DNA from 3 places in the Planococcus sp. BI3 genome. Region 3 is predicted to be linked to each of the others. Evidence: riboswitches for the same ligand, from Rfam matches in the RefSeq annotation. Region 3 holds a riboswitch; each other region holds the start of a gene.
The links. A riboswitch is a leader RNA that binds a small molecule or an ion and turns the genes downstream of it on or off. The one in region 3 is predicted to bind lysine.

Region 1 (4,257 bases), 220 kb from region 3:
GGATTATTCGGTATTGGCGGCGGCTCGATTATTGTGCCTGCCATGATTCTTCTATTTCTCTTTCCGCCGCACGTGGCGATCGGCACATCCATGTTCATGGTCTTTTTATCAGCCATCGTCAATTCTGTTACGCATATTTCGCTGGGGCATGTACCGTGGATCTACACGATTGCCGTTGTTCCGGGTGCATATATCGGTGCGAAAATAGGGGCCAAATTAAACAAACGCCTCAATTCGGAAATGCTGGTGACGATTTTGCGCCTGGTATTGCTGGTGCTGGGGCTGCGATCAATTTACGAAGGAATATTCAGTTCTTAAAGAGGTGTTTTCATGAGCGAAACTATTCATATTTATCATACAAATGATTTGCATAGCCATTTTACAAATTGGCCGCGCATCAAATCTTTTTTAGCTGAGCGGAAAAGATGGCACGAAGAAGAAGGGGACGTCTGTCTGATTTTGGATATTGGTGATCATGTCGACCGCTCGCATCCTTATACGGAAGGCACATCCGGAAAAGGCAATGTGCTGCTATTGAACGAAGCGGAATACGATGCAGTGACAATCGGCAATAATGAAGGCATCACCCTTTCGAAAGATGAGCTTAACGACTTGTACGTCCAGGCTGAGTTTGAAGTGGTGGTATCGAATTTATTCGATTTGGAAGGCAATCGTCCAGAGTGGGCCAAGCCTTATCATATCGTCCATGCAAAAAACGGAATGCGTATTGGACTAGTGGGGGCGACTGCGGAGTTTACGCCATTTTACCGCAAATTGGGGTGGCAAATCACCGATGCAAAAGAGTCGATACTCCAGGCAGTAAAAGAAATTGAAGAAGAAACTGATTTGATCATCTGTCTATCGCATCTTGGCATCAAAGAAGATGAATTATTGGCAGATCTTTGTCCGCAGATCAATATTATCCTAGGGGCCCATACCCATCATGTATTCCACGAAGGAAAATGGCAGGGAGATACGCTGCTCGGAGCTGCAGGGAAATTCGGGTTTTATATTGGCCAGATTACAGTAGAGGAAACTTTCGGGAAATCTTCTGCGCAGCTGATTGAGACTTCCCGGTTACGTGAAATGGGAGAAGGTTTTGATGACTTTTTGGTTCAACAAGGAAAAAATCAAATGGATGAGCTGATTTTTCACAGCACCAAAATCCTGAAAGCAGAGTGGTTTAAGGAATCGGAGCTTGGAGATTTATTTGGACAGGCAATGATTGACTTTACAGAAGCCGATTGTGCCTTGTTCAATGCGGGAATCTTTATGGAAGATATGCCCGAAGGCGCCTTGACACGCTATGATTTCCATAAAATGCTGCCGCATCCCATCAACCCTTGCCTCGTCGAATTAAGTGGAGCGGAGTTGAAGGAAATCTACCTGCAATCCATGAATTCAGATTGGCCGCAGCTTGAGTTAAAAGGAATGGGCTTCCGAGGTGTGGTATTCGGCAAAATGATTCATATGAATATGGAGATCATTGACCATCGATTCTACATTAATGGTCAACTGGCAGTGCACGATCAAATCTATCGTTTGGTCACCTTGGACATGTTGACCTTTGGTTATTTTTTCCCTAGTTTGAAAAGAGCTGCCAAAACATATTTCATGCCCGAGTTTCTGAGGGATGTCTTCAGCCAATTTTTTCACAGTAAAGCCTTGAAATAGAAGGAATGTTCAGAGTATAGAGGCATTTGATTTTGTGTTAATTTTACGCTATGCTAACAAAGAAATATATATTGGTGGGTAGAGGCTGCAGAGCTGATCAGTAGGGTGCGCGAGTTTGACCGCGTGGAACGCATCTGAAAGGGAGTTTTGCCGAAATCCATTTCCTGGGGTCTAAGGAAATGGATTGGGGTCATTCTGAACAAGAATGTCACTGTCATTCAAGCGAAAGTTTGAGTGGAGAGCTACAGGGTTGTTTGATGTTTTAACGCACAGACGAATTGTAGAAGGCTGACTTATCCAACTGGAGAGGTCGGCCTTTTTTGTCTCATTTTTCACCCATCAAAAACAAGGAGGAACATTTATGGAGAATACGATTTTTTCGATTTTGCCGCCGATTATTGCAATCGTCATGGTGTTATTGACACGCCGTGTGCTGCTGTCATTAGGTGCGGGCATAGTCGCAGCAGCTGTTATCCTGACATGGTTTGCACCAGTCGAAGCACTGCAGGAACTTTTCACCTCATTCGCAATTATTTTCTGGGATGAAGGCTTTAACGCCTATAATGTCTTTATCATTCTCTTTCTTCTATTGCTGGGCATCATTACAGCATTCGTCAGCCTGTCAGGAGGAAGCCATGCTTTCGCTGAATGGGCCTCGACACGCATCAAGTCAAGAAGAGGGGCGAAAATCCTGACAGTGGCTCTTGGGATCCTCATCTTCATCGATGATTATTTCAATGCATTGGCAGTAGGGCAAGTTGCGCGTCCGATTACTGACCGCTACAAAATTTCACGCGCCAAGCTTGCTTACTTTATCGATTCGACTGCTGCACCGGTTTGCGTGGTCTCTCCAGTCTCGAGCTGGGGCGCTGCCATCATCGGCATTATCGCGACCATCTTGGCTGGCCAGACCTTCGTGGAATATTCTGCACTGGAAGCCTTCCTATGGATGGCTCCGATGAACTTCTACGTAGTCGCATCATTGGCCATCGTCTTTTTCGTTGCCATCCGTGACGTGGATTTTGGAGAAATGAAGAAACACGAAGTATTGGCCATCACCAAAGGGCAGCTTTTTGATCCGAAAAAAACCATCCCTGGTGAAATGAAAGAAGATTTCCCATCCCATTCACATGGCCATGTCAGAGATTTGCTGCTTCCTATCCTATTGTTGATCCTTGGAACGGTAAGCGCGATGATTTGGACAGGCTATCAGAATGCCGGCCAGGTTTTTGACATTTGGCTGATTTTTGAAAATACAGATGTACCCGCTTCCTTATTGGCTGGTGGTCTATTAGGGGCACTGACCTCAATCATCCTTTATGCCATGCAGATCAAGCGGAACAAAACAGCTAATGCAGGTTGGATCGCCAAGGGCATTTGGGCAGGCATCAAATCAATGATGGGCGCTGTCCTAATATTGATATTTGCCTGGTCGCTGACTTCATTGATCGGATCGCTTGAAACGGGAACGTATTTAGCTGGTGTGGTTTCTGACGGCAATATCCCGACGGCTATTCTGCCGGTGCTCCTGTTCGTCTTAGCCGGCGTCATGGCTTTCTCTACAGGAACATCATGGGGATCATTCGGTATTCTTTTGCCGATTGCCGGAACCATTATGATCGAAGCGGATCCATCCTTGCTGTTGCCGGCTTTATCAGCTGTTCTGGCCGGTGCTGTTTTCGGAGATCATTGTTCACCGATTTCCGATACGACGATCCTGTCTTCAACAGGAGCCGGAAGCAATCACATGGATCATGTCTTGACGCAGATTCCATATGCATTGACGGCTGCTGGCATTGCAGCGATAGGGTATATTGTCATAGGTTTCACAGGTTCGCTGTTAATTTCTTTAGGTGTGGTCTTAGTGGTACTGGCTGTGCTCTTCCTGGTCTGGTCAAAGCGCACAACTATTATTGAGAAACAACAAAATGCATAGTGAAAACAAGGCAGAGAAGCTTCTTCTCTGCCTTTTTACTTTTGCGGCAATAGTTTTTTTGAAATATATTGTGAATTCATCTTTACTTTAGGGATGCCTCTCGGTATACTATTTTTAGATCGACTAATAATCTGAAAATAATCAAAATTCCTATTTTTATGTCAATAAAATGGGAATAAACAAAGGGGGAAGAGAGATGGAACGTTCACAATGGGGTACGCGTGCTGGCTTTATCATGGCTGCCGTCGGCTCTGCAGTAGGTCTGGGTAACATTTGGCGATTTCCGTATGTTGCGTATGAAAATGGCGGGGGTGCATTTTTCATACCGTATCTGTTTGCATTATTGACTGCAGGGATACCGATTTTAATACTTGAATTTACCATCGGCCACAAGTACCGTGGTTCAGCACCGTTATCATTCTTTAGAATGGGTGGCAAAAAATTGGAATGGCTTGGTTGGTGGGCAGTATTTGTGTCCTTTATCATATCTGTATACTATGCCGTTATTATCGCTTGGGCAATGCGCTATACTATATTTTCTTTCAACCAGGCATGGGGTACAGATACTCAAGACTTCCTGTTCACTGAATTTCTGCAATTGACGGTTCAACCGGGAGAAACCGGAGGGATTGTATGGGGCGTATTCA
Region 2 (4,257 bases), 1.9 Mb from region 3:
TCCTTGGGCGTGATGTGCCCAGACACCGGATAAATAATCCGCCTGAAGTTCCAGGCGAACCTGTACTTTATTGTATTCTTCTTCGCTTAATTGGTTGCGGAGAGGCTGCACTTCTTCCATAACGCCGAGCAGGTTTTGGACATGATGCCCCACTTCATGCGCCACTACATAGGCCATGGCAAAGTCGCCCGGTGCCTGAAACTGGTTCTGCAATTCATTGTAGAAGCTCAAATCGATGTACAGCTTGTAGTCGCCGGGACAATAGAACGGACCGACTGCTGCTCCTGCCGTTCCACATGCCGATTCGACGCTTCCGGTGTACAGGACGAGCGTCGGTTCAACATACTCCATGCCTTCCTCTGCAAACACTTCTGTCCAGACTTCCTCGGTATCGGCCAAGACGACCGATACGAATTCAGCCAACTCTTCTTCTTCTTGCGTCGCTTCATAAGGCTGATTGGATGTTGTATCCGTGGACCCTCCACCCAGTTGATCAAGGATGACGCCCGGGTCACCGCCCAAAAACGCCACCAGCAGCACAATCAGGATGCCTCCGATGCCGCCTCCTGCAACCATCGCGCCGCCTTTTCCTTTTCCTCTTCGGTCTTCAACATTTCTGCTGGCTTTTCTGCCTTTCCATTCCATATAGGGTCCCTCGCTTTATAATGTTTTTTCTTTTAAGCATACCCATTAACACCTTGTTTCTAATCCATTCTGGGCAGTCGGTAAATTAAAAATCGTTCCCTTGGATCTCTGTGGAAATCCGGCAACGGAATTTCCTGCACTAACTGAAAGATGGTGCTGTTTTCGAGGAAATCAGTATAATCCTGTGAAGCGAAAAACAGGATCACCTCTACCATTCGCGGATCCTCTTCAGCCGAACGCATAACTCGATTTATAAAAGTGATGAATACTTGCACAGAAAAAGGATTGAAGAAATAAAATTTATTGTCCCGCCCTGCTATCGGGTAGTCCTGTGCCAGGCAATTATAGAAGCCGATGCTGCGTTCAGCACCTTTATGTTTTTTCATATACTGTTTTTTATTGTTAATGGCTTCCGCATAAAAGACCGGGTTCATCTCAATCCCGGCACTTTCTGCACCGAATAGGTGATGGACATAAAAATTCAGGCGGCCTTTTCCGCAACCCACATCCACCAGCCGGTCTTCAGGAGTCAGGCTGTAATTCTCGAATAGCCTGTCCAACAGTCCATAAGGAGTCGGCTCGTAACGGTTATGATGCAAGGAATCCGTGAAGCCCCGCTGATTTCCTGCCGTTGCAATATTGAACCGGTGTTCATAGGCCTGTTCGTTCATCCGGATCCCTCCCTTTCCATAAGATTTTACGTTTTTCATCTTGCAATTGACAGAGAAATTTGTTATAGTACAGCTAATTAAATATTTCTTGCTCCAGCTTATATGGAGTAGGATAGAGGCGCAAAAACCATCAGTATGCAAAACGAGGAGTATGAGCTCCATTGACGTTTGCTGAAAGGGGTCTTTGCCGAAGTGGCGGAAATCTCATATTTCCGTACACTGGGTCTGCATTCAATAAGTGCAGGACTGTCATATAGGAAACTATATGGAGGGCTATCTGATGCACAGGAACGAATGGTAAACATTGTTTCTACTGCAGCAACGGGACCCCTCGTTGCTGCTTTTTTTGTTCCTTCCTGATTGGCCCCTCACCTCTAAGCTCCGAAAAAAATTAGAAAAGGGTGTGTTCTGTATGAATTTCGGCCAAGTAATTACAGCAATGGTGACGCCATTCGATCAACATGGAGAAATCGATTTTCCGGCAACACAGAAACTGATAGAGCATTTGATTGCAAACGGTTCAGACGGCCTTGTCGTTGCAGGGACCACTGGTGAATCTCCAACCTTATCGGCAGAGGAAAAAGTTGAACTGTTTCAGTTTACCGTCCACATAGTCGCCGGACGGATTCCGGTGATTGCAGGAACCGGTTCCAACAATACACGTGCTTCCATTTCCTTGACGAGACAGGCGGAAGAAACCGGCGTTGACGGCATTATGCTGGTCACGCCATATTACAACAAACCTTCACAAGAAGGCATGTTCCAGCATTTTCAGGCAATCGCCCAGTCCACAAGCTTGCCGGTCATGCTGTATAACATCCCAGGCCGCAGCGTGGTCAACATGTCTCCAGAGACAATCATTCGCCTGTCCAAGATCGACAATATCGTTTCTGTCAAAGAAGCGAGTGGAGACTTGGACGCAGCTGCAGAAATCATCGAAAAAACACCGGACACATTTTCTGTCTACAGCGGAGACGACAGCCTGACCTTGCCGATGCTGTCAATCGGCGGCACGGGCATCGTCTCAGTATCTGCGCATATTATCGGCAACGATATGCAGGACATGATCACCAGCTTCAAAACGGGTGATGTGAAAACAGCGGCAGCCATTCACCGGCGGTTAGTGCCAACAATGAAAGCCGTGTTCGCTGCACCAAATCCATCTCCTATCAAAGCTGCACTTAATATGGCAGGCGTCGAGGTTGGCGGCGTTCGCTTACCGATGATCCCATTGACTGAAGAAGAAACCCTGACATTGTGCAAGTCTCTGCCTGATCTCCATTCAGAAGCCATGACCAACTAGACACATGACGTGAAAAAACGCTGAAGCTATGGGCTTCAGCGTTTTTTCACGTCAATTGATCTTCATCTGTTCGAGAACACGCTTCAAGCTGCCGCCGATTTCCAAGTCATTCAACCCAACTCCGATTTCAGTCAGCGTCCGGGCAATTTCTGGACGGATGCCGGTAAGAATCGAACGGACACCGACCAGCTTCAGCGAACGGATGATTTTGATGATCTGCTCAGCCACCATGGAATCCACCCGCACGACTCCCGATAGGTCTACGATCAACACTTTGATTTTCAACTCATTTGCCGACAGCAGCGTCTGTTCCAGAATATAGCGTGCCCGATCAATTTCAATGCTGCCGACTAAAGGTAAAATGGCAATCTCGTCACTGACGGGTACGACCGGTGCAGAAAGTTCCAGGAACTCCTTTCTTGCTGACTTCAATTTCCGCTGATAAGAAACCGTGTAGGCTTGTGTATAGGAATAAGCCGCGTAATCCAGGATAGAATGAAAAAATTCCATGACATCAAAAAGACTTTGAAGCGCCATTTCTTTTCGGATCGCTTCCGTTTTTATGACGGCTCCGATATGTTTTCGGTAAAGCGATGTTTCCGCTAACGCATCTTCAAGCGCTCTGCCGTTTTCCAGAAAAAAGTTGCCCGTTGCTTCTCCCCAATCCTGAATGTTCTTATAGACTTTTTGTACATCACAACTATTGCTGATTGATTCTCCAATCAACTCTACAAAACCGGTTCGAACTTTAGTGACGATATCGATAAAGGCCTTGTTCATTTGAAGCTGATCTTGTGGAGCCTCTTTGACCGCTTCCTCATGGATCAATTGAGCGATTAATTCTTTATCCAGCAAAACCCGTTCACCCAGCAAACGATTGTTTTTTTCCATCGGAACCTCCAAAAGTGAAGATATTTTCATATGCCATCATTATAGCCGTTAAGCCGTTGATTGTAATGATTTTTTCGCATAAAAATACATCCGTCTAAAAACGGATGCACAGCCCAGCTTTTAATCACTTCCAAACACACAGTTTCTGCCATTGGCCTTAGCCTTATAGAGGAATCCATCCGCCCGCGACAGCAGACTTTCCACTCCATCTCCAGCGGTGTAGGCTGCGGCGCCAATGCTGACGGTGACAGGCACATGCTGCCAATCAGCAGCTTCCATGTGGCTGCACAATAGATTGCCGAGCTTCAGGCTTTCCTCAATCCCGGCATCCGGCATGACCACCACAAACTCTTCTCCACCAAGCCGCACCACGATGCCCGCAGTTCCAACTTCCATTTCCAGACGCCAGGCCAACTCCTGCAGTACGGCATCCCCCGCCTGATGGCCATATGTATCATTGACTTGTTTAAAATGATCGATATCCAAAATCAGAACAGCCACTTTTCTGCCGTCTTCCGCCTGCGATAAAAGCTCTTGCAGCCATTCTTCCAGGTAGCGGCGGTTTTTCAAGCCCGTCAGCTGATCGGTAGTAGCCAATTGCTGCAGTTTCAGGTTAAGCTCCATCAGCTCCTCCTGCTTGCATTCCACTTCACTCATCAAAGTCTGCAATTTTTCATAAGCTTCCGCTGTCTCACGGTTGATCTGCTCGGCATTGCGCTTGGCCAGCAGCAATTCCTTTTCATATTC
Region 3 (4,257 bases):
CCGTCTGTATCCATTACGGAAATGCCATACCATGCCGGACCGTGTCTGCCTTTATTACCACTTAGGGCAATGCCTGGCACCTTGCGTCAAACCTGTTGAAAAAGAGACCTATCAGGAAATGATCGACGGCATCACCAAATTTCTCAATGGCGGGTTCCGTGAAGTGAAGCAGCAATTGGTCGAAAAGATGTCTGAAGCGTCAGAGAACCTGGAATTTGAGCGTGCTATGGAATACCGCGACCAAATTAACATGATCGAAACCGTCATGGAAAAACAGAAGATGGCGATGAACGACTTCACCAATCGCGATGTATTTGCCTATGCAGTCGATAAAGGCTGGATGTGCGTCCAGGTCTTTTTTGTGCGTCAAGGGAAATTGATTGAACGCGACGTCTCGCTGTTTCCGCTTTACCGGGATCCGGAAGAAGAGTTTTTGACTTATCTGGGCCAGTTTTATGAAAAGGCGAATCATGTCAAACCCAGTGAGATCCTCTTGCCGGAAGCGGACGATCCGGAAATGCTGAAGGAATGGCTCGGCGTTCGGGTACTCGTTCCACAGCGCGGAAAGAAAAAGGATTTGGTGGCGTTGGCCAAAAAAAACGCGGAGATCGCCATCAAGGAGAAGTTCCAGCTGCTGGAGCGCCAGGAAGAACGGACAGTCGGCGCCTGTATAGATCTGGGAGAAGCGATGAACATCGAAACGCCTTTGCGCATCGAGGCCTTCGATAACTCGCATATCCAGGGAGCCGATGCGGTTTCTGCGATGATTACATTCATTGACGGCAAGCCGTCCAAAAAGGATTACCGGAAATATAAAACACGCAACGCTTCCAAACCGGATGATTATGCGGCAATGCGTGAAGTTATCCGCCGGCGTTATTCGCGTGTCTTGAAAGATGGCCTGCCTTTGCCGGATTTAATCGTTATTGATGGCGGCAAAGGGCAGATGGAGTCGGCGCGTGAAATTCTGGAGGATGAACTTGGTTTGTCGATTCCGATTGCAGGACTGGCAAAAGATGCCAAGCACCAGACCTCTCAATTGCTGTACGGTTCACCTGCTGAAATTGTGCCGCTCAAGCGGACCAGTGAAGCCTTTTACCTGATGCAGCGGATTCAAGATGAGGTCCACCGGTTTGTCATCACCTTCCACCGCCAGCTGCGCGGCAAGAATTCAATTCAGTCGGCACTTGATGGCCTTGAAGGAGTGGGGCCGAAACGCAAACAGCAGCTGCTGAAGCATTTTGGGTCGGTCAAGAAACTCAAAGAAGCATCTGTTGAAGACATCAAACAGGCAGGAATGCCGGAAGCGCTGGCACTGTCCATCAATCAGCATTTTGCAGAGGACACATTGCCAAGCGAATCATAACATGTTAACGTAAGAGAATAATTGAATCACTTGTAAAAGTGATGATAGAGGCGCGGACGTCAATAGTAAGCATTCGGAGATTTGCAGAATCTGAGATGAATGGTGAAAGGGGCGGTCGCCGAAGTGTGCGTGTAACTGCTGTTGCGCATGCTGGTTCTGCATTTAAGAAGTGCAGAGCTGTCAGAGTCAATCTCTGGAGGGCTATCTCACATGGACGTTTTTCGTACATGATGAAAGAGGTAGTTTGCCGCGGTTGCGGTGAGCTGCCTTTTTTTGTGCCTGGTTTTGCTGCCAGCCATATTGAGGGCCACATACTAAATGTGGGAGTGGATGAAATGGAAACGATCGTCATGAAATTTGGAGGAACGTCTGTTGCAACACCTGAAAAAATCATCGGAGTGGCGGAGCGGGCCATCCGTGAAAAGGAAAAAGGCAAACGGGTGGTCATCGTCGTTTCAGCCATGGGAAAAACGACCGATACACTGCTTGGGCTGGCGGGGGAGATTTCTTCTGAACCGCCAAAGCGGGAAATGGACATGCTGCTGGCTACCGGTGAGCAGATCACCATTTCGCTGCTGGCGATGGCTTTCAAAAAGCTGGGCCATGAAGCCTTATCTTTCACTGGCTGGCAGGCGGGAATCGAGACAGAGTCCGTGCCGCGCAATGCACGCATTGAACAGATTCATACGGAACGCCTTGAACGTGTACTGGAAAACGGCTATTTCTGTGTAGTAGCCGGCTTCCAGGGAGTTGATAGGATCGGCAACATCACCACACTCGGCCGCGGCGGTTCTGATACGACCGCTGTCGCGCTTGCTGCTGCCTTGAAAGCAGAGAAATGTGAAATCTATACAGATGTCAACGGTGTCTATACATCCGATCCGCGCTATGTAACTGGTGCACGCAAGCTGGAACAGATTTCCTACGATGAAATGCTGGAGCTTGCCAATCTCGGGGCGGGTGTCCTGCATCCGCGTGCAGTTGAGTTCGCGAAAAACAATAATGTACCATTATCCGTCAGAGCAAGTTATTCAGACGAGCCTGGCACCATCATACAAGAGGTGATCACTGTGGAGAAAAACTTAATCGTCAGAGGCGTTGCCTTTGAACCTGGAATCGCGCGTGTAACTGTAACCTACAAAAAGCCGTTTAATGGATCGCTTGCCAATATCTTCACGAAGCTTGCCGAAAATCAAATTGATGTGGACATAATCGTCCAAAGCATCAGTGATGAGTTTCCGCCATCCGTGTCATTTTCCATCTCTCAGGAAAGCCTGGAAGAAACACGCCGTGTCCTGACAGAATCAAAAGATGAAATTGGCTTCCTGTCGTTCAATGCCGAGATTGATTTGTCGAAAGTATCGATTGTGGGATCAGGCATGGTGTCCAATCCGGGCGTAGCTGCGCGGATGTTCGATATTTTAAGAAGCCAGGATATTCCGGTGAAAATGGTCAGTACATCTGAAATCAAAATTTCGGTGGTGGTGCCGGAATCGGATATGAAAAAATCGGCGAATGCTTTACATGAAGCCTATGGATTGTCTGAAGTCCACTCTTCTTAAGAAAAGGGCATTTCAGCAACCAGAAATCAAGCCCTAGAACAAAGTAAGTGACAAAATTCACAAAACGTTCAAATTCTCAATGGCGATATTGAGATAATGCTGATATCAGTGCAATAGAGTGAATTCGAAAGAAAAAGCGATTCTCAATTAGAGAATCGCTTTTTAGCATAATTCCATTAAAACGGTTACATTCTGACTTATCTTGTTGCAGGGAGGACGGCTTTCACGTACAAAACGCTTGATAACTATCTGTTTAAAAGAGCTTCGTTGCCTTGACGCTCCTATAGGGGGGGAGTACAATAAATATGTCATATTATTGTATCATGATGGTGTGCGGCTTCAGGTGCTTTCGTAATATCGTTAGCTTTGAACGCTGCCAATTAATGTTTTGAGGGGGGTAAAATTTTTGGATAACAATCGCGAATTTTTAATGCGCAGGCTGCACTCATTGTTGGGGATTATACCTATCGGTTTATTCTTAACACAGCACTTAATCGTCAACCATTTTGCTACACAAGGAGTAGAAGCATTCAATAATGCATCTCACTTCATGGCAAGTCTTCCATTCGTTATTTTCCTGGAGATATTTGTCATTTATTTACCGATCTTGTATCACGCGTTCTATGGCCTATACATAGCGTTTACTGCGAAGAACAATCCTGGGCATTATAGCTATATGCGCAATATTTTGTTTGTTGCACAGCGCTATACAGGGGTCTTCCTGGTAGTCTTCATCGCTTGGCACGTTTTTGAAACAAGATTCCAAGTCGCTATTGGAGCAGCTGCTGAAGCTGATTTCAGTATGATGGAAAACATTTTGAGCAATCCATGGATGTTGGCATTCTACATTCTGGGTGTATTAGCCGCAACTTTCCACTTAGCAAATGGACTTTGGTCTTTCCTTGTTACTTGGGGAATTACACAATCCGAAACAGCACAGCGATACACAACTTATTTCACGCTTCTAGTATTTATTGTATTATCGGTTATTGGTATCAGAGCATTGTTTGCATTCGTTTAAGAATGTTTCAATCATTGGTGAACTAAAAGAGGAGTGAATACTAACATGGCGAAGGGCAAAATTACGATCGTCGGTGGCGGCCTTGCTGGCTTGATGGCATCCATTAAAGTTGCAGAAGCAGGTTCTCCCGTCGATTTATTTTCAATCGTTCCAGTTAAACGGTCCCACTCAGTATGTGCACAAGGCGGGATCAACGGAGCGGTCAATACAAAAGGTGAAGGGGATTCTCCGGATATCCACTTTGATGATACTGTTTACGGCGGAGACTTTCTTGCGAATCAGCGTCCCGTAAAAGCAATGGCGGATGC

Region 1: another riboswitch for lysine. It lies ahead of AC1MEO_RS06880 (Na+/H+ antiporter NhaC family protein); the one in region 3 lies ahead of AC1MEO_RS05720 (aspartate kinase).
Region 2: another riboswitch for lysine. It lies ahead of dapA (4-hydroxy-tetrahydrodipicolinate synthase); the one in region 3 lies ahead of AC1MEO_RS05720 (aspartate kinase).

The regions. Positions count from the first base shown of each region.
Region 1 covers NZ_CM155266.1:1,349,956-1,354,212, reverse strand. The annotation lists gene AC1MEO_RS06890 (sulfite exporter TauE/SafE family protein) at 1-318, shown strand, start outside; gene AC1MEO_RS06885 (bifunctional metallophosphatase/5'-nucleotidase) at 331-1,674, shown strand; lysine riboswitch at 1,746-1,927, shown strand; gene AC1MEO_RS06880 (Na+/H+ antiporter NhaC family protein) at 2,036-3,610, shown strand; gene AC1MEO_RS06875 (sodium-dependent transporter) at 3,807-4,257, shown strand, end outside.
Region 2 covers NZ_CM155266.1:3,042,499-3,046,755, reverse strand. The annotation lists gene ypfJ (KPN_02809 family neutral zinc metallopeptidase) at 1-645, opposite strand, end outside; gene AC1MEO_RS15280 (SAM-dependent methyltransferase) at 705-1,316, opposite strand; lysine riboswitch at 1,422-1,600, shown strand; gene dapA (4-hydroxy-tetrahydrodipicolinate synthase) at 1,729-2,619, shown strand; gene AC1MEO_RS15270 (STAS domain-containing protein) at 2,671-3,510, opposite strand; gene AC1MEO_RS15265 (GGDEF domain-containing protein) at 3,631-4,257, opposite strand, start outside.
Region 3 covers NZ_CM155266.1:1,127,793-1,132,049, reverse strand. The annotation lists gene uvrC (excinuclease ABC subunit UvrC) at 1-1,366, shown strand, start outside; lysine riboswitch at 1,404-1,578, shown strand; gene AC1MEO_RS05720 (aspartate kinase) at 1,702-2,928, shown strand; gene AC1MEO_RS05715 (succinate dehydrogenase cytochrome b558 subunit) at 3,335-3,949, shown strand; gene sdhA (succinate dehydrogenase flavoprotein subunit) at 3,995-4,257, shown strand, end outside.